3 regions of the Prosthecodimorpha staleyi genome follow, and region 1 is predicted to be linked to each of the others. Evidence: predicted binding sites of a transcription regulator. Region 1 holds the regulator's gene; each other region holds the start of a gene.
What was found. The regulator PhoB, encoded in region 1, activates phosphate uptake and scavenging genes when phosphate is short. The targets are predictions, from matches to a motif close to TGTCATNNANCTGTCAT.
Positions count from the first base shown of each region.

Region 2: phnC (phosphonate ABC transporter ATP-binding protein) is a predicted target of PhoB. The motif match lies at 2,390-2,406, and genes of this name have one in related genera.
Region 3: ugpB (sn-glycerol-3-phosphate ABC transporter substrate-binding protein UgpB) is a predicted target of PhoB. The motif match lies at 3,928-3,944, and genes of this name have one in related genera.

Region 1 is NZ_JAHHZF010000011.1:220,575-230,620, forward strand. Features, by position in the region: gene KL771_RS21645 (CAP domain-containing protein) at 1-246, shown strand, start outside; gene KL771_RS21650 (sulfite exporter TauE/SafE family protein) at 457-1,245, shown strand; gene KL771_RS21655 (Hsp33 family molecular chaperone) at 1,288-2,304, opposite strand; gene argF (ornithine carbamoyltransferase) at 2,570-3,505, opposite strand; gene KL771_RS21665 (aspartate aminotransferase family protein) at 3,502-4,701, opposite strand; gene KL771_RS21670 (GcrA family cell cycle regulator) at 5,268-5,804, shown strand; gene phoB (phosphate regulon transcriptional regulator PhoB) at 6,105-6,806, opposite strand; gene phoU (phosphate signaling complex protein PhoU) at 7,227-7,940, opposite strand; gene pstB (phosphate ABC transporter ATP-binding protein PstB) at 7,963-8,754, opposite strand; gene pstA (phosphate ABC transporter permease PstA) at 8,806-10,046, opposite strand, start outside.
Region 2 is NZ_JAHHZF010000004.1:319,472-329,517, reverse strand. Features, by position in the region: gene phnE (phosphonate ABC transporter, permease protein PhnE) at 1-317, opposite strand, end outside; gene phnD (phosphonate ABC transporter substrate-binding protein) at 500-1,414, opposite strand; gene phnC (phosphonate ABC transporter ATP-binding protein) at 1,477-2,277, opposite strand; gene KL771_RS09905 (DapH/DapD/GlmU-related protein) at 2,450-3,067, shown strand; gene KL771_RS09900 (M24 family metallopeptidase) at 3,179-4,423, shown strand; gene KL771_RS09895 (NAD(P)/FAD-dependent oxidoreductase) at 4,546-5,838, shown strand; gene KL771_RS09890 (LysR family transcriptional regulator) at 5,854-6,732, opposite strand; gene KL771_RS09885 (ABC transporter ATP-binding protein) at 7,337-8,431, shown strand; gene KL771_RS09880 (ABC transporter substrate-binding protein) at 8,535-9,581, shown strand; gene KL771_RS09875 (ABC transporter permease) at 9,692-10,046, shown strand, end outside.
Region 3 is NZ_JAHHZF010000001.1:41,770-51,815, forward strand. Features, by position in the region: gene KL771_RS00225 (sn-glycerol-3-phosphate import ATP-binding protein UgpC) at 1-606, opposite strand, end outside; gene ugpE (sn-glycerol-3-phosphate ABC transporter permease UgpE) at 608-1,456, opposite strand; gene ugpA (sn-glycerol-3-phosphate ABC transporter permease UgpA) at 1,456-2,337, opposite strand; gene ugpB (sn-glycerol-3-phosphate ABC transporter substrate-binding protein UgpB) at 2,522-3,838, opposite strand; gene KL771_RS28335 (septal ring lytic transglycosylase RlpA family protein) at 4,252-5,859, shown strand; gene KL771_RS00250 (D-alanyl-D-alanine carboxypeptidase family protein) at 6,076-7,365, shown strand; gene tmk (dTMP kinase) at 7,383-8,045, shown strand; gene KL771_RS00260 (DNA polymerase III subunit delta') at 8,055-9,134, shown strand; gene metG (methionine--tRNA ligase) at 9,277-10,046, shown strand, end outside.

The sequences.
Region 1 (10,046 bases):
TACGCGACCGGCGCCGAAAATCTCGGCGTCGGCTATCGCACGCTGGAGGATGCCTTCGAGGGCTGGCGGACATCGTCCGGCCACGATGCCAACTTGCGCAAGACGGACGTGACCCAGATGGGCATCGCCTCGGTCTTCAAGCCCGATACCGGCTGGAAGACCTTCTGGTGCATGATCCTGGCCCGTCCGCGCGGCACGCCGTCGATGACCGCAGGCGGCGGCGGTCCGTTCGGCATGCGCTTCTGAGTTCGGCCGCCGGCCGCGGCCACCGAACAGCGGTGGACCCATCATGAAGCCGACTTGCACTTCGGCCCGTCTCGGGACACAAAGCCGATCGGACCGATCGGAATTCCGGTCGGCCCATCCCGGTCCTCGGACGGGGTCATGCGGAGGCCCCGGGACGGGCCCCCTTCCAGCCATCCGGCGCCGGGTTCCGGCGGTCGAACGGGAGCAGACGTGGACCTGTCGTCGATCGAACCGCTCTATTCGATTTCCGGCTTCGCGGTCGGCCTCCTTGTCGGTTTCACGGGCGTCGGCGGCGGCTCGCTGATGACGCCGCTTCTCGTCCTGATGTTCGGCGTGCATCCGGCGACGGCGGTCGGCACGGACCTGCTCTATGCGGCGATCACCAAATCGGCCGGCGCGGCGATGCACGGCTTCAACCGCACGGTCGACTGGCGCGTGACCGGCCTGCTGGCGATCGGAAGCGTGCCGGCCGCGCTCGTGACGTTGCTGCTGCTACACCGGATCGGCCACAGCCACGATACGGCGAAGCTGATCTCGGTCGCTCTCGGCTATGCGCTGCTCGCAACCGCCGTGAGCTTCGTGTTGCGCCGCTATGTGCTCGCCATCGCCAGCCGCCTGCGCAAGGAGACGCCGGATCTGCGTCGGACCGCGTTCCTGACCGTCTTCACCGGGGTCGTGCTCGGCGCCATCGTGACGCTGTCCTCGGTCGGCGCCGGCGCCCTCGGCATCACGGCCCTGATGCTGCTCTATCCGCTCCTGCCGATCGCCCGCATCGTCGGCTCCGACATCGCCCATGCGGTGCCGCTGACGCTCGCCGCCGGCCTCGGCCATTGGGCCATGGGTTCGGTCGACTGGGCCATGCTGGCCTCGCTGCTGCTCGGCTCGATCCCCGGCATCCTGGTCGGCAGCCATTTCGCGCCGCGCATGCCGGAAGCCCTTTTGCGCGGCCTGCTCGCCGGCGTGCTGACCATCGTCGGCGGCAAGCTGGCCTTCGGGTAGCGTCGGCCCGGGCATCTCGAACCCGACCGAACCGACACGCCGTCACGCCTCCGCCGTCCCGGCATAGTTCTTCAGGGCCGTCGGGTCGTAATGGTAGCGCGTGTTGCAGAACTCGCAGGTGACGACGATCTCGCCGTCGACGGTCATGTCGGCGATCTCCTCGGCGGAGAACTGGTCGAGCATGCCGGTGACAGCGTCGCGCGTGCAGCGGCAGCGGTCCTGCACCGGCTGGGTCTCGAACACGCGCACGCCGCGCTCGTGGAACAGGCGGAACAGCAGCCGCTCCGACGACAGGGCCGGATCGATCAGTTCGAGGTCCTCGACCGTCTCGACGAGCGAGCGCGCCTCGACCCAGGCGTCGTCGTCGGAGAACTCATCCGGACGGCCCGACGCGTCGGGCGCATCGCCCGGCGCAAGGTCGCGCTGGCGGATGCGATCCTGGCTCTCGGGCAGGAACTGAACGAGGATGCCGCCGGCCCGCCAGGCATGCCGCGGCGGCTGGCCCGGTTCGCGCGTCAGCATCTCGGCGACCGCGAGGCGCACCCGCGTCGGGATCTGCTCCGACTGGGCGAAATAGGCATGTGCGACCTCCTCCAGGGTCGCGCCGTCGAGCGCGACGACGCCCTGATAGCGGTTCATGTCCGCCCCCTGGTCGACCGTCATGGCCAGATGACCGCGACCGAGCAGCGCCACCGTGCTCGCCCGACCCTCCGCCGTCATCGTCTCCACCGCCGCACGATCGAAGGTCGCGCAGGCGCGGATGCGGTCGGGCGTCTGATAGTCGACGACCAGCATCGAGACCGGACCGTCGGTCCGGGTCTGCAGGATGAAGCGGCCGTCGAACTTCAACGACGAGCCGAGCAGGCAGGTCAGCGCCACGGCCTCGCCCAGCAGTTGCGAGACCGGCTTCGGATAGGCGTGACGATCGAGGATCGCGTCGAGGGCCGGGCCAAGCCGGACCACGCGGCCGCGCACGTCGAGGGCGGAAACCGCGAAGGGCTGCACGGTGTCGTCTGCGCCCTCCTGCGGGGGGCGGCTGGCGAAGGTCGTGTCGGTCATGCGAACAGGTCCGGAAGGGCGGTCGGCAGCGGGACACTGCGGCCTGGGGGCGCCGCCGGAACAGGATGCGTCGAGACCGACGCGGAATCCTGTCCCGGGGCCGTATTCGCCCCTATATGGGGGCTTGCCGGCGGATCGGAAGCCCGCCGATCGCGGAGGATCGGCCATGCACTCCACCGGCATTGCGGATCGGCGAGGTCCGGTCGGTCGCGCCCGACCCGACTGGTCCCGCCGTTGCCGGAAGGCTGAGGCGGCCGGCCTCAGCTCACGCGCCGGCCGTCCCCATGACCCAGGCAAGAATGCCTTTCTGGGCATGGAGGCGGTTCTCGGCCTCGTCGAACACCACCGACTGCGGTCCGTCGATCACCTCCTCGGTGACCTCCTCGTCGCGATGCGCCGGCAGGCAATGCATGAAGATGGCGTCCTTGTTGGCCGCGCGCATCAACCGTCCGTCGACCTGATAGGGCTTCAGGAGATTGTGGCGGCGCTCGCTCTCGTCGTCGCCCATCGACACCCAGGTGTCGGTGATCACGCAATCCGATCCCTCGACCGCCTCATAGGGGTCGGCGGTCAGATGAACGCTGGCGCCGTTCTTGCGCGCCCAGCCGACGATATCCATGCGCGGTGCCAGTTCCGGCGGCGTCGCGACGCGCAGCTTGAAATCGAAGCGCGCGGCGGCATGGATCCAGGAGGTCAGCACGTTGTTGGTGTCGCCCGTCCAGGCGACGGTACGCCCGGCGATCGGCCCGCGATGCTCCTCGAAGGTCAGCACATCGGCCATGATCTGGCAGGGATGCGAGAACTTGGTCAGGCCGTTGACCACCGGCACGGTCGCGTTGCTGGCCAGTTCGACCAGCGCGTTGTGGTCGAGGATGCGGATCATGATCGCATCGACATAGCGCGACAGGACGCGCGCGGTATCGGCGATGGACTCGCCGCGACCGAGCTGCATCTCCTCACCGGTCAGCATCAGCGTCTCGCCGCCGAGTTCGCGCATGCCCACGTCGAAGGAGACGCGGGTACGGGTCGACGGCCGCTCGAAGATCATCGCCAGCACCTTGCCGGCGAGCGGCCCCTCGCCGCGCCGCGCGCCGCGGCGCTCCGCCTTGAGGCGCTTGCTCTCGTCGATGATCACGCGCAGATCGGCCGCGCCGATGTCGGTGAGGTCGATAAAATCCCGCTTCGGGTGCTTCGCCGTCACGCCGCGGCTCCCTTCCGGCTGGCCGCCTCGATGTCCGTCGCGGCCGCATCGGCCCGATGGACGGCTTCGTCGATCTCCGCCTCGCTGATCGTGAGCGGCGGCAGGAACCGGATCACGTTGTCGCCGGCGCCGACGCAGAGCAGCTTGCGCGCGCGCATGGCCGCAACGACCTCGCCGGCCGGCTTGCGGCATTTCAGGCCGATCATCAGCCCCTCGCCGCGCACGGTCTCGAACACCTCCGGATGGGTATCGACCAGACCGGCGAGCTTCTGCTTCAGGCGCAGGCCCTTGGCACGCACCGCCTCGAGGAATTCGGGTTCGGCAACCACGTCGATCACCGTTCCGGCAGCCGCCATGGCGAGCAGGTTGCCGCCGAAGGTCGAGCCATGCGTGCCGGCGGTCATGCCGGCCGCCGCCGCCTCGGTCGCCAGACAGGCACCGAGCGGGAAGCCGCCACCGATGCCCTTGGCGACCGCCATCACATCGGGGGTCACGCCGGCCCATTCGTGGGCGAACAGCTTGCCGGTCCGGCCCATGCCGGTCTGAACCTCGTCGAATATCAGGAGCAGGCCATGCCGGTCGCACAGGTCGCGCAGATGGCGCAGCATCTGCGGCTCGACCGGGCGGACGCCGCTCTCGCCCTGGATCGGCTCGACCAGGATCGCGGCCGTCTCCGGCCCGATGATGGCGTCGAGCGCCTCCCGGTCGCCGAACGGGACCTGGTCGAAGCCGCCCGCCTTCGGGCCGAAGCCCTCCAGATATTTCTCCTGGCCGCCGGCCGCGAGGGTGGCCAGCGTACGGCCGTGGAAGGCCCCTTCGAAGGTCACGATCCGCACCCGTTCCGGCCGGCCGTTGACAAAATGATAGCGCCGCGCCGTCTTGATGGCGCATTCGAGCGCCTCGGCGCCCGAATTGCAGAAGAAGACGCGGTCGGCGAAGGTGAGGCCGGCAAGCTTTTCGGCGACCGCCTCCTGCTCCGGAATCCGGAACACGTTGGAGACATGCCAGAGCTTTTCCGCCTGCGCCTTGAGCGCGGCGACGAGACGCGGATGGGCATGGCCGAGCGCGTTGACCGCAACGCCGCCCATCATGTCGAGATAGGCATCGCCGTCGGCCGTATAGAGCCAAGAGCCCTCGCCTCGCTCGAACGCCACGTCCGCCCGAGCGAAGGTGGCGTAGAGTGCGGACTGGCTCATGGTATGTTCCTTTCAGCATTCGGGGCGCCGCGACCCTCGGTCCTGCGGCACGGTCGCATCCGGCTCCGCCCGCCCGCCCGCCACCGGTTGCGCAGCAAGGGCGCATCGGTGCCGGGCAAGGCCCGAAACGAAACGTGCCGCCTCTTCGGCGGCACGTCGGATATACGGGAATTATGCGGTTTTTCGAGCAGTTCTGTCAACGGCGCGGCACCGTCGACATGAATCTGACAGGTTCGGCAGTCTCACCGCAGCGTCAATTCGCCGGCAACTCTGATTTCACACGAGAAATCCCGGTACTAACGCGTATTTCCCACAGAGAATCTGTGGCAAATCGGACTCACCTGGGGAAAACGCCCCAACGATCCCCAACTCACTGCCCCAGAGCGGTTGATGCAGAGTCTAGGGGTGGTGTAGGTTAACGGTCATTAAACACGACATCTCGTGCGGCGACCGAGCGGTCTGCGAGTTGTTCCCAGTCAAAGCGTCACGTCGACCATCGGCGGGCTCGCGCCCGGATGGTAGCGGATTCTGACGTCCGAAAACAGAAAGAACGAGGAGCGACGATGATTTCCTGGACAGACGAACGGGTCGAACTTCTCAAGAAGCTCTGGTCCGACGGTCTGAGCGCCAGCCAGATCGCGGCGGAACTGGGCGGCGTCACCCGCAATGCGGTGATCGGCAAGGTTCACCGTCTCGGCCTGTCGGGCCGTGCCAAGGCACCCGCCCCGCAGACCGCCCAGCGTCCGAAGAAGCCCGTCGCGGCGCCGCCGCCCCGGCCGCACCGGCCGACCGCCCCGACGCCGATCACCATCGGCGCCACCGCCCTGAAGGCCGATATCGTGCCGGCGGCCCGGCCGCTGCCGTCCGCCCAGCCGAAAGTCTATTCCTTGTCGGACGCGCCCCTGATCAGCAACGCCTCGATCTTGCAACTCACCGAGCAGACCTGCAAATGGCCGGTCGGCGATCCGGGCAGCGACGGCTTCCACTTCTGCGCCCGTCGCTCCGAAGCCGGCATTCCCTATTGCGGCTACCATGCCCGGATGGCCTATCAGCCGGTTGCCGACCGCCGCCGGACCGACCGCCGCATCGCCGGCGCCGCCTGAATTCACCCATCGGCGGCCGGGGACGAGAAGGACCCGGCCGCACACCGCCTGTGCTGCGTACTCCCTCCCAGACTGCGCGCCTTGCGGCCGCCTTCCTGCGAAGGCGGCCGCTTTTTCGACAGGCGCGGAGGAACCGAATCGGACCGGGCGCATCGGCGACACGGCGCATGCCGGCGGCATCGAACGCGGCCGCACGCCCGGCAGCCGGCATCCTGGGCGGCCTGACGGGCAACGGATTGCCGCCAGATCGGCCGTTCTCGCGGCATCGGCCGCGATGGCGGGCCCTCTGCGGACGATGTCCTATTGTGCCACCGCGGTGAATTGGTCGTCGAAGGCGTAGCCGGCGCCGCGGACGGTGCGGATCGGGTCCTTCTCGCGGCCGCGGTTGATCGCCTTGCGCAGGCGGCCGACATGGACATCGACGGTACGCTCGTCGACATAGACGTCCCGGCCCCAGACGCCGTCGAGCAGTTGCTCGCGCGAGAAGACGCGGCCCGGCGAGGACATCAGGAATTCGAGCAGGCGGAACTCGGTCGGGCCGAGATGGATCTCGCGTCCGCCGCGGCGAACGCGGTGGGTCTCCTTGTCGAGTTCCAGGTCGCCGGCCTTGAGCAGGGTCGAGATCAGTTCCGGCTTGGAGCGGCGCAGCATCGCGCGGACGCGCGCCATCAGTTCCGGTACCGAGAAGGGTTTCACGACATAGTCGTCGGCCCCGGTCGCCAGCCCGCGCACCCGCTCGGATTCCTCGCCGCGCGCCGTCAGCATGATGATCGGCAGCCGCTCGGTCTCTGGACGGTTGCGCAGGCGCCGGCACAGCTCGATCCCGGACAGGCCCGGCAGCATCCAGTCGAGCAGGAGCAGATCCGGCGTCGTCTCCTTCAGGCGGGTATCGGCCTCGTCACCCCGCGCGCAGGTCTCGACCGAATAGCCTTCGGCTTCGAGATTGTAGCGCAGCAGCATGCTCAGGGGTTCTTCGTCCTCGACGATCAGAACGCGGGCCATGCGAAAGGGTCTCCCAAGGCAAGGCGGCCCCGAGCAAGCAGCGTCGGTCCTTTGCGGCCTTGCGCAGTCAAGAATTGTCAAGACGACATCCGCGGATGCCGATCGAGGCCAGCTGCGCCGCGGTTTGCCAGACCGATCGGACGTCGCCTGTCTCTGCAAAGGAATGCGGCAACCCTACCGACCCGTCTGCGCCTGCCCGTCCGCACGCGGCCTGACCGGCGCGCCTATGGCGTTCAGCGCGGGGATCCGGCATGGCCGCCCCCCCGCGGCCGACCGCCGGCCCGGCCGCGAGCCCGCCCCCTCGGTCTCGCGGCCGGCCGCCGGGATATCGGGCCGCCGGGATATCGGGCCGCCGGGATGACGGGCGACCGGGATGACGGGCCGCCGAAGGCCGTCCGTCATCCTGGCGCGTCGGCGCCGTCAATCGGCCGGTTCGACGTTGACCAGATGCGAGGTGTCGCCCTTCGGACGATCCTCGACCAGCTGTTCGCCGGTGACCACATAGTGGACGGTTTCGGCGATATTGGTCGCGTGATCGCCGATCCGCTCGATATTCTTGGCGCAGAACAGAAGATGCGTGCAGATCGTGATGTTGCGCGGATCTTCCATCATATAGGTGAGGAGTTCGCGGAACAGCGAGGTGTAGAGCGCGTCGATCTCGTCGTCGCGTTTGCGCACCTGCAGGGCCCGCTCGTCGTCACGCGCCGTGAAGGCGTCGAGCACGTCCTTCAACTGCTCGAGGGCGATGTCGGCCAAGTGCTCGACGCCGATGACCAGCTTCTTGGCGCCGAAGTTGGTGTTGATGGCGATGACGCGCTTGCCGATATTCTTGGCCATGTCGCCGACCCGTTCCAGGTCGTTCGAGATGCGCAGCGCCGCAACGATCTCGCGCAGGTCCATCGCCATCGGCTGGCGCTTGGCGATGATCAGGATCGCCTTCTCCTCGACCTCGCGCTGCAGCCGGTCGAGCCGTGCATCGGTCAGGATCACTTTCTGGGCAAGAACGGTGTCCATGCGGACAAGGGCGGTGACGCTGTCGGCGACCAGCCCCTCGGCGAGGCCGCCCATCTCGGCGATCTTGCCGGCCAGCATCTTCAATTCCTGGTCGTAGGAGCGAACGGTATGTTCGGCCATGTGGGCAGATCCTCGGGTGGTGTCAGCCGAAGCGGCCGGTGATGTAATCTTGGGTGCGCTTGTCGCGCGGCTTGGTGAAGATCTGGTCCGTCGGCCCCTCCTCGACGAGCACGCCGAGATGGAAGAAGGCGGTCTTCTGCGAGACGCGGGCGGCCTGCTGCATCGAGTGGGTCACGATGATGATCGTGAAGTTCGAGCGCAGTTCGTCGATCAGTTCCTCGATGCGCGCGGTGGCGATCGGATCGAGCGCCGAGCAGGGCTCGTCCATCAGGATCACTTCGGGACCAACCGCGATCGCCCGGGCGATGCACAGGCGCTGCTGCTGGCCGCCGGAGAGGCTCGTCCCGGAATCGTCGAGACGATCCTTGACCTCCTCGTAGAGCCCGGCCTTCTGCAGGCTCGACACCACGATCTCGTCGAGATCCGACTTCGAACGGGCGATGCCGTGGATGCGCGGGCCGTAGACGACATTCTCGTAGATCGACTTCGGGAACGGATTCGGCTTCTGGAACACCATGCCGACCCGGGCGCGCAACTGGACCACGTCGAGCGCCGGATCGTAGATGTCCTTGCCGTCGATCTCGATCTTGCCCTCGATGCGGGCCGCCGAGATGGTATCGTTCATGCGATTGATGCAGCGCAGAAAGGTCGACTTGCCGCAGCCCGACGGCCCGATGAAGGCCGTCACGCTCTTTTCGGGAATGTCGATCGAGACGCTCTTCAGCGCATGCTTCTCGCCGTAGTAGACGTTCACGTCGCGGGCCACGACCTTCGGCTTTCGCTCGATCGTCGCACTCGTCACGTTGTCGGCCATGATGTCCATCACTTCAGTCTCCGGTCGGCAGTGCCGTTTGCGGGCGGCCACTCACCAGCGGCGTTCGAACCTCTTGCGCACCACGATCGCCAGGCCGTTCATCACGAACAGAAAGCCGAGCAGGACCAGGATGGCGGCGGCAGTCTTCGCCTGGAAGGCGATTTCGGGCAGGTCGGCCCAGAGGAAGACCTGAACCGGCAGCACCGTGGCGGCCTCGACCACGCTGGTCGGAACGTCGACGATGAAGGCGATCATGCCGATCATCAAGAGCGGCGCGGTCTCGCCCAGGGCATGCGCCATGCCGATGATCGTACCGGTCATGATGCCCGGCATGGCCAGCGGAAGCACGTGGTGGAACACGGCCTGCTGCTTGGAGGCGCCGATGCCGAGAGCGGCCTCGCGGATCGACGGCGGCACGGCCTTCAGAGCCGCACGGCTGGCGATGATGATGGTCGGCAGGACCAGAAGGGCGAGCACCAGGCCGCCGACCAGCGGCGCGGAGCGCGGCAGGGCGAAGGCATTCAGGAACACAGCCAGACCGAGCAGGCCGAACACGATCGAAGGGACCGCGGCGAGGTTGTTGATGTTGACCTCGATGATCTCGGTCATCTTGTTCTTCGGCGCGAATTCCTCGAGATAGACCGCCGCGCCGACGCCGAGCGGCAGGCAGATGACCAGGGTCACCAGCATGGTCAGCGCCGAGCCGACCAGGGCACCGAGAATGCCTGCCAGTTCGGGCTCGCGGCTGTCGCCGCCGGAGAAGAACCGGGTGTTGAAGGCGCTCTGAACGACCCCCTTGTCGCGCAGCACTTCGAGGACCGCGACCTGCTTGTCCTGAAGCTTGCGGTTCGATTCCGGCGTGGCCAAAATCTCGCGCGACCAGGTGCCGGCCGCCGCATCGGCGGTGGAGGCCAGCGGAACCAGGACTTCGCCTTCGATCCGGTCGTTGCCGAGACTATTGGCCCGAACGATGCCGCCGTTGATGCGGAGCAGCAGCGAAGGCATCGCGGTATCGAGCGTCTCCAGGGCACCGGTCTGCTCGAAGCGCTTGATCAGGCCGTTGCCGGTGGCGGTCAGTTCGGCAACGCGTCGGCCGAGCGTCGCCACGTCGGCCTCGATCTTGGCCAACTGGCCCTCGGTGGTGGCGATGCGCCCGGCATCGCCGCTCGCCTTGGCGGCCGCAGCCTGTTCGATCGCATGACGCCGGTCGGCTTCGACGGATTTCAGAGCGAGGCTGGCGCGCCCGGCATCGCGCAACGCCTCGTCACCCATCCGGCGCAACGTCTGCTTCA
Region 2 (10,046 bases), on a different contig from region 1:
TAGGCGATCAGCAGCGTTTCGCCCAGCTGCCGCAGCCAGCGCTTCCAGCCCCAATACCATTCGGCGACGCCGGTATCGGCGGTGTCGAGGCGCAGCACCGGCAGGATGTCGTGGATGTATTTCGTGAAGCTGCCGAAATTGGCGAACAGTTTCGCGGGCTGGACATCGGCGAGCCAGCCGGCCAGCAGGATCGCCGCCACCAGCAGGCCGAAGCCGGTCAGAGTCCGCCGACGCCGCGCCGCGGTGGCCTCCTGATAGCCGCGTTCCAGACGGTCGCGGACGGCGGGATCGAGGCGGGGAAGCGTGTCGGCGCGCATGGATCCGGTTCGTCGGTTCGGCCGAGGCCGGGAACGGCCTGACGGGAAGGGCGACCGGTAGATGGATCCACCGGCCGCAAGAGGTGGGCGGGCCCGTCAGGGCCCGCCGCCTGCAATTTCGATCGAGCAATAGCTAGATGAAAGGATCGCACCGCGCCGGGGCAGTGGCGCGGTTCGCAATCTCACGAAGCCTTCTTCTTGCGCAGTTCGTCGACGAACTTGTTGAGGTCGACGATCGGCTGATAGGCCTTGTTGTCGGTCGGTTCGAACGGCTCGTTCTTGCCGTCGGAGATGCGATCGAAGGCCGCCTTGTCCTTCTTGGCCGCGTTCATGAAGGCATCGCGGATCTTGGCCTTCAGGTCTTCCGGCAGATTGGTCGGATAGGCGATCGGCGAATTCACGATCATGTCCGACTTGAAGATCACGCGGAAATCCTCGGCCTTGACCATCCCCTTGGTCGCCATGCGGGTCAGATTGGAATCGTCGTCCGCATTCAACCAGTTGGCGGCGACATCGACCGTTCCCTGGCCGAGCGCGATCACGGCATTCTCATGGCTGCCGGTATAGACGACCTTGCTGAAGAAGGTTTCCGGATCGATCTTCATCTTGTCGAGCGCGAAGCGCGGGACGTTGTTGCCCGAGGTCGAGTTCGGATCGACCAGGCCGAGATTCTTGCCCTTCAGGTCTTCGATCTTGGTATAGGGGCTGTCCTTCTTCACGTAGAAGACGGAGTAGTAGCCCTTGACGCCGCCCTTGGAGACTTCGATCGCGAAGGCGTCGATCTTGGAGCCGATCATCAGCGCGCGGGCGAAGCTGGACGGGCCGTAGTAACCGATATGGATCTGGCCGGCCTTCTGGCCTTCGATCAGGGCCGCATAGTCCTGCGCGACGCGCAGGGTGACCTTGGTGCCGATCTCGCGCGACAGATAGTCCATGAAGGGCTGGAAGCGGTCGGTCACGCCGGAGGCGTTCTCGGACGGGACGATGGCGAAGACCAGCTCGGGATACTTGGCCTTCCAGTCCTGGGCGATGGCGGGGCCGGCCGCGAAGGCGAGCGTGGCGGCGAGGGTGCCGAGAACGGCGCGACGATTGATCATGGGTTCGGATCTCCTTTGGGGATCGGCAGAAACGGAAACGGAAGGACTGGGATCGGCCGGCGTCAGGCAAAGGCCTTTTCGCGCTCGGCCTTGGGCGCCACGGGGACCGTCTCGTCGACCACGTCGCCGGCCTCCAGCCCGTAGAGCCGGCGCGCCACGTCGTCGGTCAGGTCAAAGCCCCGGCCGTCGAACACCACCTTGCCGGCCGCCATGCCGACGAGCCGGTCGCAATAGGCGCGCGCCAGATCGAGGGAATGCAGGTTGCACAGGACGGTGATGCCGAATTCCTTGTTGATGCGCTGCAGCGCATCCATGACCAGCTTGGTGTTGCGCGGATCGAGCGAGGCGATCGGCTCGTCGGCGAGCAGGATCTTGGGTTCCTGAACCAGGGCGCGGGCGATCGCCACGCGCTGCTGCTGGCCGCCGGACAGGCTCTCCGCGCGTTGATGCGCGAAGCTGCCCATGTCGAAGCTGTCGAGGGCCGAAAGCGCGATGGCCCGGTCGTCCGCGCTCCACAGGCGCAGCACGGAAGTGCCGGTCGAGACCTTGTTGAGCCGGCCGAGCAGCACATTGGTCAGCACGTCGAGCCGGCCGACCAGATTGAACTGCTGGAAGATCATGGCGCAGTCGGCGCGCCAGGCCCGCAGCGCCGCGCCATTGAGCGCGGTCACGTCGCGATCGCCGAAGCGGATCCGCCCGGCGGTCGGGTCGTTGAGGCGGTTGATCAGCCGAAGCAGGGTCGACTTGCCGGCGCCGGACCGGCCGATCACGCCGACGAAGCTGCCGGCCGGGATCTCCAGCGACACGTCGTCGACGGCTGCCTTGGTGCCGAAACGTCGCGTCAGGCCTTCGATGACGAGCATGGCAGTCTCCCGGACCCGTTTGGTCGGGACCAACAGCTACCCGTGCTCGGCAACGCTTTAGTGACATGCGAGGCCGGAGCCGCCCGCCGTCCGCCTGCTGTCCACCCTGGGGCGTCATCGGAGCGTCATCGGACGGGCGCACCAGCGCGCGATCTTTCGACGGAGCCCCGCCATGACCAAGACCCTCGGCCACGCGCCGCTGATCCACCCGACAGCCTCGGTGCGCGATGCCGAACTCGGCCGTTACACCGAGATCGGCGCCCGCACCGCCTTCGCCGAAAGCGCGCTCGGCGACTATTCCTACGTGGTCAACGATTCCAACATCATCTACACGCGGATCGGCAAGTTCTGCTCGATCGCGGCCATGACCCGGATCAATCCGGGCAATCATCAGATGCACCGCGCCACCCAGGCGCATTTCACCTACCGCGCCTCGGCCTATTTCCCGGACGAGCCGGACGAGGACGCCTTCTTCGACTGGCGCCGGTCGCAGCCGGTCACGCTCGGCCACGATGTCTGGATCGGCCACGGCGCCATAATCCTGCCGGGCCGCAGCATCGGCACCGGCGCGGTGGTGGCGGCTGGGGCGGTGGTGACCAAGGATGTCACGCCCTACACGATCGTGGCCGGCGTCCCGGCGCGCGTCGTCAAGCGCCGCTTTCCCGAGGCGATCGCGGACAGGCTGCAAGCGCTCGCCTGGTGGGACTGGAGCCACGAACGCCTGCACGCGGCCCTGCCGCAGTTCCGCGCCCTGTCGGTCGAGGCCTTCCTGGAAGCCCATGGCGGCTGATCGGCGGCGAGACGCCGCAGGCCCGAATTAATGGCCGCATAGGCACTTCAAATCGCGGTCCGGACGGGTCTGCCGATAGCATCCGGCCCATCAACCGCGATGGACAGGCCAATGAACGCTCCGATCGAAACGACCTTGCAGGCGCCGAACGAACTTCGCCGCCTCCAGACCATGCATAATGGCGACAAGGTCGTGCCGACCTTCTCGGCCGGCGAGATGCAGCGGCGCCAGGACGGGCTGCGCGCGGTGCTGGCCGATCTGAAGCTCGATGCGGCGGTCCTGACCAGCTACCACAACATCAACTACTATTCCGACTTCCTGTACTGCTCCTTCGGCCGCCGCTACGCGCTCGTCGTCACCGACGCCAAGGCGGTCACGGTCACGGCCGGCATCGATGCCGGCCAGCCCTATCGCCGCAGCTTCGGCGACAACATCACCTATACGGACTGGCGCCGGGACAACTATTTCCACGCCCTGCAGCAGGAACTGCCTGCCGCGAAGCGGATCGGCCTCGAGTTCGACCACATCAATCTCGACTTCTACAAGGCCATGCAGGAGGCCTTCCCGGGCGCCGAATTCGTCGATCTCGGCAAGCCGACCATGTGGATGCGGACGTTGAAATCCGAGGAGGAGATCGCGCTGATCCGCCAGGGCGCGCGCATCGCCGATCTCGGCGGCGCCGCAGTTTGCAACGCGGTCCGGGCCGGGGTGCGCGAGCACGAGGTCGCGCTCGCCGGGACGCAGGCCATGGTGCGCGAGATCGCCCGCACCTTCCCGCACGCGGAACTGATGGATACCTGGGTCTGGTTCCAGTCCGGCATCAACACCGACGGTGCCCACAATCCGGTCACCTCGCGCGCCGTGCAGCCGGGCGACATCCTGTCGCTCAACTGTTTCCCGATGATCGCCGGCTACTACACGGCGCTGGAACGGACGCTGTTCTGCGAACATGCCTCCGACGAGCATCTGCGCATCTGGGAGATCAACTGCGCGGTCCATCGGCGCGGGCTCGAACTGATCCGGCCGGGCGCGCGCTGCTCCGACGTGGCCCGCGAGCTGAACGAGATCTATCGCCAGCACGGCCTGCTCGGCTTCCGCTCCTTCGGCTACGGCCATTCCTTCGGGGTGCTCAGCCACTATTACGGGCGTGAGGCCGGGGTGGAACTGCGCGAGGACATCGACACGGTGCTGGCGCCCGGCATGGTCGTCTCGATGGAACCGATGCTGTCGATCCCGGAAGGCCTGCCGGGCGCGGGCGGCTACCGCGAGCACGACATCCTGGTCATCCGCGAGACCGGCGCCGAGAACATCACCGGCTTCCCGTTCGGCCCGGCGCACAACATCCTGCGCGCCTGAGCGCGGCGTCGGCCGCCGAAGTGGAGGCGGGCGGCTGGCTCGACCGCCGGGCGGCCGGCACGGGCCTTGCGTGGGCGGCACCCGATCCTGGTGGCCGCCCCGGCCCGACGATGGACATCCGCATGACCGCGCCGACGCGACAGCCCCTGCCTGCCTCCCTTTATGCCGAAACCGCCCGCCCGGCGCCGCCGGAAACCCGGCTCGACGGCGATCGCCGGGCCTCCGTCGCGATCGTCGGCGGCGGCTTCACGGGACTGTCGACCGCGCTGCACCTGGCCGAACGCGGCATCGAGGCCCTGGTTCTGGAGGCCCACGAACCCGGCTGGGGCGCCTCGGGGCGCAATGGCGGGCAGGTCAATCCGGGGCTCAAATGGGAACCGGACGAGCTGGAGGCCGCCTTCGGCCCGGAGCGCGGCGGCGCCATGGCGGCGCTCGGCGGTGGCGCACCCGACCTGGTCTTCGACCTGATCGCCCGCCACGCGATCGCCTGCGAGGCGGTGCGCGGCGGCACCCTGCGGGCGGCCGTCAACGACCGCTCGGAACGCTCGGTCCGTGCCGCCGCCGAAGGCTGGGCGCGGCGGCGTGCTCCCGTCGAATGGCTGGACGCGCCGGCCGCGGCCGCCATCACCGGCACCCTGGCCTATCGGGGCGTCTCGCTCGACCGGCGCGGCGGCAGCGTCAACCCGCTCGGCTATGCCCGGGGCCTGGCCGAGGCCGCGATCCGGGCCGGCGCGACGGTGGCGAGCGGCGCACCGGTGACCCGCCTCGTCCCGGCCGGCTCTGGCTGGAGGCTCGAAACCCCCAGCGGCACCGTGACGGCCGATCATGTCGTTCTCGCCACCAACGGCTATACGGACGGGCTCTGGCCGCGCCTGAAGGCGACCGTCGCGCCGGTCTTCAGCGCCATCGCGGCGACCGCGCCGCTGCCGCCCGAGGTCGCCGCCGCCATCCTGCCGGCGCGGCCGGTGCTCTACGAGATCTCGGCGCGCTATGCCTACTACCGGCTCGACGCGGCCGGCCGCTTCCTGATGGGCGGGCGCAGCGTACCGCGCGACAGTGCCGACCCGGCCGACTATCGCGGCCTCGTCGCCCATGCGCTGGAGCTCTTCCCCGCGCTGCGGACCGCGGAATGGCGTCAGGTCTGGAACGGCCGCGTCGCGGTCACGGCCGACCATCTGCCGCATCTGCACGAGCCGGCGCCGAACCTTCATATCGGGCTCGGCTACAATGGCCGCGGCGTCGCCATGGCGACCGCGATGGGCCGGATTCTTGCGGAGCGCATCGCCGGCGCCCGGCCCGAGGATCTGCCGCTGCCGGTCACGCCCGTCACGCCGATGCGGTTCCATCCGTTCTGGCCGGTCGGCGTGAAGACCGCGCTCGCCTGGGGCCTGCTGAAGGAACGGCTCGGCTTCTGAGCCGCTGCGATCCCGTCACGCCACCATGTCGTGCGCCGAGGCGGCGAACAGGTCGGCGATCCGCGCGGCCAGCGATTCGATATGGGCGGAGGCCTTGCCGGGGCGCAGATAGATGCCGGCGACCAGATCGGTCAGCGCCGGCATGCCGGACGCCGGGCGGGCGAGACCGACCAGCTTCGGCGGCAGGATGTCGCGCGAGAAGGCCGTAACGCCGAAGCCGGTGGTCAGCGCGGCCTCCAGCCCGGCAAGGCTCGGGCTGGTATAGACGATGTCGTAGGCCCGGCCGTCGCGCTGCAGCGCCGCGAGCATCGCGCGCCGATACAGGCAGCCCTCCGGATAGGCGACCAGCCGCAGGACGCCGTCCTCGTCGACCGCTTCGTCCGGCAGCCCGACCCAGGACAGCGGCTGGCGCCAGGACATCCAGGCCCCTTCCGCGGCGCTGCCCTCCGACATGGCGACGATCAGATCGAAGCCGCCCTCCCGGAAGGCCGAGAACAGATTGACGGAGAGATCGCACACGACATCGAAACCGGCACCTTCGCTGCGGGCATGCCGGTCGGCCAGGAGCAGCGGCAGGAAATGGTCGGCATAGTCGTTGGGCAGGCCGATCTTGAGCCGCCCGCCGAGCTGCCGGCGCGACAGCTTGACGACCAGTTCATCGTTCAGCGACAGGATGCGGCGCGCATAATTGGCGACCAGCTGCCCGTTCTCGGTCAACAGCGTGCCGCCGGAATCCTTTTCGAAGAGCGGTGCCCCGATCAGGTCCTGCAGGCGCTTGATCTGCAGGCTGATGGCCGGCTGGGACCGCCCGAGCCGCTCGCCCGCGCGGGTATATCCCTTCAGGTCGATCACGGTCACGAAGGCCCTGAGAAGGTCGGTCGGGATGTTGCGCATGAGGGTCTCCGGTCGCGACGATGACACCATGGGCCGCCGTCCCGTGCAAGCCGAAGCGGCAGTCGGCACGGTGCACGGATTCTGAGCATTGTGTGGCCAAGGCCACGCTTGGGTTTCAGGTGGGGCGATCGCGACGGACGGTTCCCGCCGGTCTCCCGAATACTGGCCTTCAACCTTTTGATTTCATGTATGGAATCTCATGCCTGCGGGGCCCGTGGGTCAGCCTTTGGCGGCCGACCATTCCGCGCCTCCGTTGGCGGAGGCGCACCCGCGGATGCCCAGGCATTGGGCGGGCATGTCTTCTGATCGGACAGAGTAAAGGCGCCAAAATGCCTTTGATTCCAATGAATATCGAACGCTTATCGGGAGATTTAGGATTCTCATTTCGTCGGATGCCGGAGTGTCCGGCATGCTTCGAACCGAAGTCGCCGCTGCCATGATTGGCGGGCCTGCCGGCGGGATTGAGTACGAAGGACCGAATGGCATGCAACATGCAGTGCGGGTCGCCGGCGATACGGAATTCGACCCGGAGACTTGGGCGACCGATCTGGGTCGCCATGGTCGGGAGGCAGTATCCCGCAGTGCAGGATCGGGGACTTTGAACGTGAGCAGGGCGGATCCCTTTGTCGAATTCTCCGGCGTCCAGAAGACATACGACGGCGAAACGCTGGTCGTGAAGAATCTCAACCTGGAGATCGCCCGCGGCGAGTTCCTGACGCTGCTCGGGCCGTCCGGTTCGGGCAAGACGACATCCCTGATGATGCTGGCCGGCTTCGAGGCGCCGACCCACGGCACCATCACGCTGGACGGCCGGCCGCTCAACCGGGTGCCGCCGGAGAAGCGCGACATCGGCATGGTGTTCCAGAACTATGCCCTGTTTCCGCACATGACCGTCGCCGAGAATGTCGCTTTCCCGCTCCGGGTGCGCAACGTGGCCGGGCCGGCCATCTTCGAGCGGGTCAAGCGCGCCCTCGACATGGTGCATCTGACCTCGTTCACGGCGCGGCGCCCCGGCCAGCTGTCCGGTGGCCAGCAGCAGCGCGTGGCGCTCGCCCGTGCCCTCGTCTTCGAACCCAAGCTGGTCCTGATGGACGAGCCGCTCGGCGCGCTCGACAAGCAGCTGCGCGAGCACATGCAGATGGAGATCCGCCACATCCACGAGCGGCTCGGCGTCACCGTGGTCTACGTGACCCACGACCAATCCGAGGCGCTGACCATGTCGGACCGGGTCGCCGTCTTCAACGAGGGCGCGATCCAGCAGGTCGCGCCGCCGGACGAGATCTACGAGCGCCCGTCCAACTCCTTCGTGGCCCAGTTCATCGGCGAGAACAACCGCATGACCGGCACGGTCGATGAGCGCGACGGCGGCCAATGCCGCGTCCGGCTCGAGGACGGCACCGCGATCCTGGCGACCGCGGTCGAACAGGCGGTCGCCGGCGCCCGCTCGACGCTGTCGATCCGTCCGGAGCGGGTCCGCATCGAGCCGGCGCCCGGCTCGGTGTCGAACATCTTCGACGCGACTGTCGAGGAACTGATCTTCCACGGCGACCATCTGCGGGTGCGCGTCGCCTTCGGCGGCGTCCGCGACTTCGTCGTCAAGGTGCACAATTCCGACGATCGGCCGTCGCTCGCCGTCGGCGCGCCGGTCCGCATCGGCTGGCGCTCGGACGATTGCCGGGCGCTCGACGCCGTCGGTTGAATCCGGCACGGGCGCGGGCCCGTGCCGCTCCGGGGAATGCCGGCCTCAACCGGCTCGAAATGCAGCGCGCGCCCTTCGGGGCCTTCAAAGGGGAACTGAATTCATGTCCAAGACGACCATCCGTACGGCCGCCCTGGCGCTGGCCGCGCTGACCCTCGGCGCGGGTTCGGCATTCGCCCAGGATCTGACCATCACCTCCTGGGGCGGAGCCTACCAGAAGAGCCAGGACGAGGCCTACTTCAAGCCCTATACGGCGAAGACCAAGATCAAGATCACTCAGGAAGAGTATAACGGCGAGATCTCCAAGATCCGCGCCATGGTCGAATCCGGCAAGACCACCTGGGACGCCATCGACGTCGATGCCGCCACGGCGCAGCAGGGCTGCGACGAAGGCATCCTGCTGCAGATCGACTATTCCAAGTTCGGCGGCAAGGACAAGTTCGTGAAGGGCTCGACCTTCGAATGCGCCGTGCCGACGATCATCTATTCGACGATCTATGCCTATGACGCTGACAAGATCAAGGACGGCCCGAAGACCATCGGCGACCTGTTCGACACCAAGAAGTGGCCGGGCAAGCGCGCCCTGCAGAAGACCCCGTTCGGCAATCTCGAATTCGCCCTGATGGCCGACGGCGTTCCGGTCGACAAGGTCTACGAGGTGCTGAAGACCAAGGAAGGCGTCGATCGCGCCTTCAAGAAGCTCGACACCATCAAGAAGGACGTCGTCTGGTGGGAGGCCGGCGCGCAGCCGCCGCAGCTGCTCGCCTCCGGCGAGGTGGTGATGGCGACCGCCTGGAACGGCCGCATCTTCGGCGCCAACAAGACCGACAAGCGCAACTTCAAGATCGTCTGGGACGGCCAGTTGCAGGACTGGGACCTGTGGGCGATCCCGAAGGGCGTGAAGAGTCTCGACGCGACCTATGCGTTCCTGCAGTTCGCCTCCTCGCCCGAGCAGCAGGCCGAGCAGACCAAGTACATCTCCTACGGCCCGGCTCTCGCCGCCGCGACGCCGCATATCGCGCCGGACATCCTGAAGGATCTGCCGACCGCGCCGGAAAACGCCAAGACCGCTCTCGCCAACGACCCGGTCTTCTGGGGCGACAACGGCGAGGAACTGCGCAAGCGCTTCAACACCTGGCTCGCCCAGTGATCGGATGACGGCTTCGATCTGACGGATCCTTCGGCCCGGACCGCCCATCGGCGCGGCCCGGGCCGGCCTCCCCATCCGCATCCCGCCCTGCCGGGCGACCGAGGACCGGAATGAGCTCAACGACCGCCCCTGCCCTTGCCGCCGGCACCGGACCGGACGGCCTTTCGCTGAAGGCGAGCCTCGCCCGGGCGGAACGCCGCAGCCGGCTGGTCTCCCTCGCGCTGGTCACGCCGCTGCTCCTGTTCATCGTCGCCAGCTTCTGCATCCCTCTCGGCTTCATGCTCTACCGGGCGATCGACAATCCCGAGGTGGCCGAGACCCTGCCGGCGACCGTCGCCGCCATGAAGGGCTGGACCCAGGGCGGCGTTCCCGAAGAACCCGTCTTCGCCGCGCTCGCCGCCGACCTGATCGCAGCCCAGAAGGCGCGCACCACCGGCCTCGTCGGCAAGCGCGTCAACTACGAGA
Region 3 (10,046 bases), on a different contig from region 1:
GGCCAGCGTCATGGCCTCCAACTGGTCGTGGGTGACATAGACCGAGGTGGTGGCGAGCGAACGCTGCAGGCGGCGGATCTCGACGCGCATCTGCACGCGCAGCTTGGCGTCGAGGTTGGACAGGGGTTCGTCGAACAGGAACACCTGTGGCTTGCGGACGATCGCCCGGCCCATGGCGACGCGCTGGCGCTGGCCTCCGGAGAGCTGACGCGGCTTGCGGGCGAGCAGCTCGCCGAGTTCGAGCACGCGCGCGGCCTCGCGCACGCGGGTCTCGATCTCGGCCTTGGGCGTGCCGCGGTTGCGCAGGCCGTAGGCCATGTTGTCGTAGACCGACATGTGCGGATAGAGCGCGTAGTTCTGGAACACCATGGCGATGTCGCGCTCGGCCGGCTCGACCGCGTTGACGACGCGCCCACCGATCAAGACCGTGCCGGTGGTGATCGTCTCCAGCCCGGCGATCATGCGCAGCAGCGTTGACTTGCCGCAGCCGGACGGGCCGACCAGCACGCAGAAGGCGCCGTCCGGAACGGTGAATTCGACATCCGTCACGGCGGTGACGCCGCCCGCATAGGTCTTGCCCACGCCGGTCAGAACGACCTCGGCCATGCTATTTCTCCGTCTCCACGAGGCCCCTGACGAACAGCTTCTGCATCACGATCACGACCAGCACCGGCGGCAGCATGGCCAGCACGGCGGTCGCCATGGCCAGTTGCCACTCGGTCAAGGCATCCTGCGTGACGATCATCTTCTTGATGCCGATCACGATGGTCTGCATATCGTCGCGCGTGGTGATCAGGAGGGGCCAGAGATACTGGTTCCAGCCATAGATGAACTGGATCACGAACATCGCCGCGACCGAGGTGACCGAGAGCGGCACCAGCGTGTCGCGGAAGAACTTCATCGGACCGGCGCCGTCGATCTTGGAGGCCTCGACCAGTTCGTCCGGCACGGTCATGAAGAACTGGCGGAACAGGAGCGTCGCGGTGGCCGAAGCGATCAGCGGGATGGTCAGCCCCGCATAGGTATCGAGCATGTTGAGGTCGGCGACGATCTTGTAGGTCGGATAGATGCGGACCTCGACCGGCAGCATCAGGGTGACGAAGATCAGCCAGAAGATCGTCATCCGGAACGGAAACCTGAAATAGACCACCGCGAAGGCCGAGGTCAGCGAGATGACGATCTTGCCGATCGCGATCGTCATGGCCATCACGAAGCTGTTGAACAGCATGCCGCCGACCGGCTGGCGGGTGGTGCCGGAGGTGCCGACGAACAGGGTACGCCAGTAGTTTTCCAGGAACAGCGGGCCGGGCGTCAGCGGCATCTTTCCGTTGGCGATGGTTGCCGCGTCCCAGGTCGAGGCGACGAAGGCGAGATAGACCGGGAAGGCCAGGATGGCGATGCCGATCAGCAGCGTCAGGTGGGCGAGGGCGGTGCCGAAGGGACGGTGCTCGACCATCAGTATTGCACCTTGCGCTCGATGAAGCGGAACTGCACGGCGGTCAGCGCGATCACGATGACCATCAGGATCACCGACTGCGCCGCCGAGCCGCCGAGGTCGCCGCCGACGCGGCCGTCGGAATAGACCTTGTAGACCAGCGTCTCGGTCGCCTTGGCGGGACCGCCGGCGGTGGTCGCGTCGATGATGCCGAAGGTGTCGAAGAACACGTAGACCACGTTCACGACGAAGAGATAGAAGGTCGTCGGCGACAGGAGCGGGAAGACGATGGTCCAGAAGCGCCGGACGGGACGCGCACCGTCGATCGCCGCCGCCTCAATGACCGACTTCGGGATCGCCTGCAGCCCGGCCAGGAAGAACAGGAAATTGTAGGAGACCTGCTTCCAGGTCGCCGCCATCACGACCAGCGCCATGGCGTCGGTGGAATCGAGCAGTGGGTTCCAGGTGAAGCCGAGCCCGCGCAGGCCCTGCGAGACGAGCCCGAGCGAGGGCTGGAACATGAAGAACCAGAGCACGCCGGCGACCGCCGGGGCGACCGCATAGGGCCAGATCAGGAGCGTCCGATAGGCGGTGCCGCCCTTCAGCTGCCGGTCCGCCTGCACGGCCAGGAACAGCGCGATCGACAGCGACAGGGCGGTGACGAGCGCCGAGAAGAAGGCCGTCGTGCCGATGGTCCGGTAGTAGTCGGCCTTGGCGAACAGGTCGCGGTAGTTGGCGAACCCGACGAATTCGGACGAGAGGCCGAAGGCGTCCTCCTGCAGGAAGGATTGCCAGACCGCCTGGCTGGCGGGCCAGTAGAAGAAAACCAGCGTCACGGCCAGTTGCGGCGCGACCAGTGCGAAGGGCAGCAGGCGGCCCTGGAAGATGGCGCGTTTTTCCATCGCGGGAGCACTCGGATCGCGGGGGCGCGGATCGCGCGGACGGCGAGGCGGCGGCTTGTGCGGCCGCCGCCGATTGTGCGGGCGGGCAGGGAGGGCAGCCAGGGCCGGTGGGAGACCACGGGCCGAGGGGGCGGGGCACGTCGCGGTGGACGGCCCGCCCCGATCGCCCCGAGCCTCTCGCCGATCAGCGCGTGGCGGTCTGCTCGAACTTGCGCAGCATCTCGTTGCCGCGCGCCACGGCGGCGTCGAGCGCTTCCTTGGCGGACTTCTTGCCGGCCAGCGCCGCCTCGATCTCCTCCGACCACACGTCGCGCATCTGGACCATGCCGCCGAAGCGCAGGCCGCGCGAATTCTCGGTCGGCTCCTTGTTGGTCAGTTCCTTCAGCGCCGTCTCCAGCAGCGGGTTCTTGTCGTAGAAGCCCGAAGTCTTGACCTTCTCGTAGGCCGCCTTGGTGATCGGCAGGTAGCCGGACTCGGTGTGCAGCTTGGCCTGGCGGTCGGTGTCGGACAGGAAGGTGAAGAACTTCGCCACGCCCTTGTATTCGGCCGCCGGCTTGCCGCCCATCACCCAGAGCGAGGCGCCGCCGATGATCGAATTCTGCGGCGCACCCGGCACGTCGGGATAATAGGGCATCGGCGCGTTGGAATAGTCGAACTTGGCGTTGGCCTTGACGTTGCCGTAGAAGGCCGAGGAGGTCAGGAACAGCGGGCATTCACCGGAGGTGAAGCGGCCCTCGCCGGTGTTGGTGCGGCCGGAATAGTCGAAGGTCTTGTCCTTCTGCAGCGCGACCAGCGTCTCCAGATGCTTGACGTAGAGCGGCGCGTTGATCTGCAGGACGGTGTCGAAGCCGTCCATGCCGTTGGCCCGGGTGGCCAGCGGTACGTTGTGCCAGGCGCCGAGCTGCTCGATATTGGCCCAGGTCGTCCAGGCAGTGGAGACGCCGCAGGTGGCATAGCCGGCAGCCTTCAGCTTCTTGGCGGCCTCGAACACCTCCGGCCAGGTCTTCGGCGGCTGGTCCGGGTTCAGGCCGGCCTTGCGCAGGGCGTCGCGGTTGACCCACATCACCATGCTGGAGGAGTTGAACGGGAAGGACAGCATCTCGCCCTTCACGGTCGAATAGTAGCCGGTGATCGCGGGCAGGTAGGACTTCGGGTCGAAGCTCTCGCCGGCATCCTTCATCATCGTCTGGACCGGCATGATGGCGCCCTTGGCGGCCATCATGGTGGCGGTGCCGACCTCGAAGACCTGCATGATGTGCGGTGCGTTGCCGGCCCGGTAGGCGGCGATGCCGGCATTCAGCGTGTCGGCATAGGAGCCCTTGTAGCTCGGAACGACCTTGTAGTCCTTCTGGCTGGCGTTGAACTCTTCCGCGAGCTTGACGATCACGTCGTTGTTCGCGCCGGTCATGGCGTGCCACCACTGCAGCTCGACCTGCGCCTGGGCGGCGCTGGCGGCGAACGAGAAGGCAGCGGCGAGGATAAGCGGCTTCACCGTGGTCATGGCGGTCTCCCGGTCGTTTCCAGACGTCGTTGCGTCGATCCCGATGGCGGCGCGACGTCCGATGGAAGCTCACCGGCTAGCCGTCCCGCGTCACGGTTCTGTGACGGTTTTGTTTCCGACTGTCGTATCAGCTTCCCGGGCGAAAGCCAGCTTGGCAAGTCCCCGGCAACAGACAAGCCGGCTACGGATCGCCGAAAGGCGTTCCGGCAATCGAAATTGGCGCCGGATTGCATCGGATCCGGTCGAATTCGCTTCGGTTAAGGATCGGGTAACGGCTCAATGCAAATTTGAGCGGACAGGGCCGGGGCCGGAAAGAATTCCGGGCGTCGGTGTCCCTGGCGCAACACCTCACGGGCCCGACAGAACGGAGGGCCGGGGAGGGTGCCGCCTCGCGGGGCGGCAAGGTGGCCGCGATGTCCTTGTTCCTGCGTTCCTCGCGCACCCGCTTCCAGGCTTTCGGCCGCGGCGCGGCCTTCCTGATGACCTGCACGGCGCTTGCGGCCTGCTCGAGCGCGCCGAACGGCACCGACTCGCGCTACGGCGTCTCGGCGAGCCGGCGGGTCTATGCCGACGGCCAGCCGATCCCCAAGGGCGGCGGCCGCGAACAGGTCGGCAAGCCCTACAACATCGCTGGCCGGACCTATGTACCGCGCGAGGATCCGAACTACGACAATACCGGCGTCGCTTCCTGGTACGGCAGCGACTTCCACGGCCGTCTGACCGCCAATGGCGAGATCTACGACCGCACCGCCATTTCGGCTGCGCATCCGACCATGCCGCTGCCCTCCTATGCGCGCGTGACCAACCTGCGCAACGGACGCTCGATCGTCGTCCGGGTCAACGACCGCGGCCCCTATGCCGGCAATCGCGAGATTGACCTGTCGGAGCGGACCGCCGAACTGCTCGAGTTCAAGAGCAAGGGCCTCGCCGAGGTCCGCGTCCAATATGTCGGCCGCGCGCCGGTCGAAGGGTCCGACGATCGCCAACTGATGGCGACCCTGACCGAGGGCGGCGCGCCGTCGATCGCCGGCGACCGGGTGATGGTCGCCGAGGCCGGCGGACGGGCGCCGCAGGTGCCGCCGCGCATCCAACTGGCCGACGCCTCCGGAACGCCCGGCTATCCCGGCGCCGGCCGCGCGGCCGCGCCGCCCGATATCGGGCCGGCTCCCGTCCGTACTGCCAGCCGCAGGCCGGCGCCGTCCGAGGACGACGACGACGGCTGGCCCGCCCCGCCGCCGCCCCGCGGTGCCGCCGCCGGTCGTCCCGGCTCTGGCCCGAACTACGGCGCCGGACCGGGCCCCGCCTATGGCGCGGCCCCGATGCCCACCGGCGCCGGTCCGGCGTCTCCCGCCATGATGCGGCCGTCCTATGGCGCGGCCGACCCGGGTGCCGGCCGGGCCGGGGCGGGCGCCGGCCAGTCGCCACGTTACGTCTATCCCGCTGATGGCCAGCCGGCCGCACGCGGCGCCATACCGCCCGGCTGGCAGGTCGGTCCCGAACCCGTCGCCGCCGGCCGGCGCGCGCCGGCCATGCCGGGGGCCTTGCCGGATCCGGACGACGACGGCATCGATGCCGATGCCCTGTCGCTCGCGCCGACCCGGCGTCCGGTCATCGGGGCGCCGAAGCCGGCCGTCCAGCCCGCCCCGGTCCGTCCGTCGTCGCGCCTCTCCTATTCGGACAGTGCCGGCCCGGCCGCCGCGACGGCCGCCGTCTTCACCCGGATGGGCGAGGGGCGCTCGTTCTCGGCGCTCGGCGGCGGCAGGAGCCCGAACGACGGAACCTCCCGGATCCCGGCGGCCGCCGTCACGCTCGATCTCGGCGCCTATGCCGACGCGGCCAATGCCGAGCGCCTGATCGCCCGGATGCGTGTCCATGGCGATGTGCGCAGTCAGATCGTCGCCAAATCCGACGGTCGCCGCCTGACGGCGGTTACGCTCGTCGTCGAGGCCGGGCACGCGGCTGCCGCCGCCGCTGCGGCCCGCAGCGCAGGCGTCGAGGCGGTTCCGGTGCCCCGCCGCTGACGGGCCGGCGGTCCTCGGCGAGGCGGTAGGGCCGCAATTTCCGCCCCGCCGGATCGGCCCGCCCCCACTATTCGGTTGGCCGCGCCTGCGGCATGTCGGATAGTCGCGCGGAGGATCGTCCCGGATTCGGGAGCGCGTCCGGCCGGGTCCGTCGGGGCGCGGGCTTGGCTGGATACCGCGCCGACGGGCGGGACCCGGACGGTGGAGTGAGCGCAAATGGTGCGACATGTCGGGAAGGCTGGCTTCGGTCCGGCCCGGTACGAGCCGGAGCTCGACCGTCCGGAGGCCGGGTCGCCGTCGCATGCCCGTTCGGTGTCGCGTCGTGCGGTCGTTGGCTTGGCTGCGGCCGTGGTCGGCATGGCGGCGCTGTTCGCAGCTCCGGCATCGGTCCTCGCGCAGGCGCAGACCTTCGAAACGAAGGCCGAGCAGGCGATCCTGATCGATTTCGAATCGAACACCGTTCTCTTCGAGAAGAATGCCGACAAGCTGTTCGCCCCGGCGAGCCTCGCCAAGATGATGACGATCGCGGTCGTGTTCGACCAGATCAAGGCCGGCAAGCTGACACTGGAGCAGGACTTCACGATCTCCGAGCATGCCTGGCGGACCGGCGGCGCCCCGTCGCGCACGTCCTCGATGTTCGCGCCGATCAATTCCCGCGTGACCGTCAACGACCTGATCCAGGGCATCTGCGTGCAGTCGGCCAATGATGGGGCGATCGCCGTCGCGGAAGGCCTCGCCGGGACGGAACTGGCCTTCTCGGAGATGATGAACAAGAAGGCGCGCGACATCGGCATGACCAAGTCGGTGTTCCGCAATCCGACCGGCCTGCCCGATCCAGACCAGAAGATCACCGCGCGCGAATACGCCAAGCTGGCGACCTATATCATCGCCAACCATCCGGACCTCTACAAGGTCTATTCGCAGCGCGAATTCACCTACAACAAGATCCGACAGCAGAACCGCAATCCGCTTCTGAACGACGGCATCGGCGCCGACGGCTTCAAGACCGGTTACATCAAAGAATCCGGCTACAATATCGTCGGCTCGGCCGTGCAGGGCGGCCAGCGGCTGATCGCCGTGATGGGCGGCATGAAGAGCGAGAAGGAGCGCGCCGAGGAAGCCCGCAAGCTCCTGGAATGGGGCTTCCGCTCCTTCGAACAGATCACCCTCTACAAGGCCGGCGAGTCGCCCGGCGACGCCAAGGTGTTCGGCGGCGCCTCCGCATCGGTGCCGCTGGTCGGCGAGAAGGCCCTCACGCTCCTGGTGCCGCGCGGCAACCGCGACAAGCTCAGGGCGCATGTCATCTATCGCGGCCCGGTCAAGGCCCCGATCGAGAAGGGGGCCCAGATCGGCAAGCTCCAGGTCCTGCGCGGCGACAGCGTGATCCAGGAGAAGCCGCTTTATGCCGCCGAGGCGGTCGGGCTCGGTCCGATGCACAGCCGCGCGATGGATGCGGCCTACGAGTCGGTCGTGCGCTTCGTGCGCGAGACCGTGGGCCTCAAGTGATGGCGGCCGGCGTCGGCATGCCCGACGCCCCTCGCCGGCCGGCGCGGTTCATCACGCTGGAAGGCGGGGAGGGCGCGGGCAAGTCGACCCAGGCCCGCCGTCTCGCCGACCGCCTGCAGGGTCTCGGCATCGGCACCGTCTCGACGCGCGAACCGGGCGGCTCGCCCGGCGCCGAGGCCGTCCGCCATGTCCTTCTGTCCGGTGCCGCCGAACGGTTCGGGCCGGACGTCGAGGCGATCCTGTTCGCCGCCGCCCGCGCCGACCATGTCGACGAGACCATCCGCCCGGCGCTGGAACGTGGCGACTGGGTCATCTGCGACCGCTTCGCCGACTCGACACGCGTCTATCAGGCCGAGATCGGCGACGGCCTGATCGACGCCCTGGAGAGCGTGGCGCTGGATGGGGTGGTGCCCGACCTGACCCTGCTCCTGGACCTGCCGGCGGAAATCGGCCTGGAACGGGCCCGGACGCGGCGCGGTGCGGACGAGGTCGACCGCTTCGAGAAGGACGCCCTCGCCCTGCATGTCGCCCGCCGCGAGGCCTTCCTGGCGCTCGCGCGCCGCCATCCGGAACGGATGGTCGTGATCGATGCGGGAGCTGAAGCGGACGCGGTCGCCGCCGCGGTCTGGGCGGCAGTCGCAGGCCGGTTCGATCTGGCGTCCGACGGCCGGGCCGGGTAGAGCCTCGTCATGGCACGCGCAGCGACGACCCCCCTGGAGGCGGCCCCCGAGGCCGATGCGATCGACGGCGCGCCGCTGCCGCGCGAGCGGCACACGCTGATCGGCCACCGGGAGGGCGAGCGCACCCTGCTCGACGCCTACCGGTCGGGGCGCATCCATCACGGCTGGCTGATCGGCGGCGCCAAGGGCATCGGCAAGGCGACGCTCGCCTTCCGCTTCGCCCGCTTCGTCCTGGCCCATCCGGACCCCGCAGCCCCAGCAGTGCGCGACGCGACCAGCCTGGCGGTCGATCCGGACAACCCCGTTTCCCGCCGCATCGCCGCCGGCGCCCATGGCGACCTCCTTCACCTGCGCCGGCCCTGGGACGAGAAGACCAAGCGCCACAAGACCGTGCTGACGGTCGCCGAAATCCGCCGCACGGTCGGCTTCTTCGGCTCCACGGCGGCGGAGGGCGGCTGGCGCGTGGCGATCGTCGACGCGGCCGACGATCTCAATGCCAGCGCCGCCAATGCGCTCCTGAAGATCCTGGAGGAACCGCCGGCGCGCTGCCTGTTCCTGGTGCTGACCCATCAGCCCGGCCGCCTGCTGCCGACCATCCGCTCGCGCTGCCGGCGCCTGTTGCTGCCGAGCCTGTCCGAGGACGACCTGATCGGCGGCCTGACCGGCCTCGGCTATGGCCGCAACAGCGATGCCTCGACGCTGAAGACCGCCGCCGGCATCGCCGACGGCAGCCTGCGCCGCGCGATCCAACTGATCGAGAGCGACGGCGTGGCGCTCTATCGCAAGGTCGAGACGCTGGCCCGCCGGCTGCCGGCGCTGGACGTGAAGGACCTGCACCGGCTCGCCGACGAGGTCGCCGGGCGGGGCGCCGACGAGGCCTTCGAGACGGCGACGGAATTCTTCCTCGGCCATGCCGCGATGCGGGCGCGCGAAGCCGGTCTGGCCGGGCAGGGGCGCCGCGCTGCCCTCTGGGCAGAGGCCGAGATCGCCGCCCGCCGCGACCTCGGCGCCGTCGACGCGCTCAATCTCGACAAGCGTGCCGCCCTGATTTCCCTCGTGCGGACCCTTGTCGAAGCTGCGCGGAATTGAGTATCCCCTGCGGGACCCTCTATGGAATGATGCGCAGGCAGGTTATTCCAGACCGAAAGGGTACGAGCGCCCTGCCGGCATCCGCCCGGATGCGGGGGTGCTCCAGCGCCGGACTCCGCCGGCGATCAGGACGCTCCGAGACATGACGAAACCGAAATTCTTCATCACGACCGCGATCGACTACCCGAACGGCCGGCCCCATGTCGGCCACGCCTACGAGAAGATCGCCTCCGACGCCCTGGCCCGCTTCAAGCGGCTGGACGGCTTCGACGTCCTGTTCCTGACCGGTACCGACGAACACGGCCTGAAGATGCACCAGACCGCGGCGCGCGAGGGGCTGACGCCGCGCCAGCTGGTCGACCGCAATTCGGCGGTCTTCAAGGACATGGACGCGCTGCTGAACGTCTCCTATGACGACTTCATCCGCACCACCGAGCCGCGCCACCATGCCTCCGTGCAGGAAATCTGGCGGCGGATGGAGAAGGCCGGCGACATCTACAAGGCCAAATATGCCGGCTGGTACTCGGTGCGCGACGAGGCCTACTACGCCGAGGGCGAGACCCAGGTCGGCGACGACGGCGTGCGCCGCTCGATCGGCACCGGCACTCCGGTCGAATGGACCGAGGAGGAGAGCTACTTCTTCAAGCTCTCGGCCTATGCGGAGCGCCTGCTCGCCCTTTACCGCGACCAGCCGGACTTCATCGGCCCGGCCTCGCGCAAGAACGAGGTGATCTCCTTCGTCGAGGGCGGCCTGGAGGATCTCTCGATCAGCCGCACCACCTTCGACTGGGGCGTGCCGGTGCCGGATGCGCCCGGCCATGTGATGTATGTCTGGATCGATGCGCTGACCAACTACATCACCGGCGCCGGCTTTCCGGACGAGGCCTCGGAGAAGTACAAGACCTACTGGCC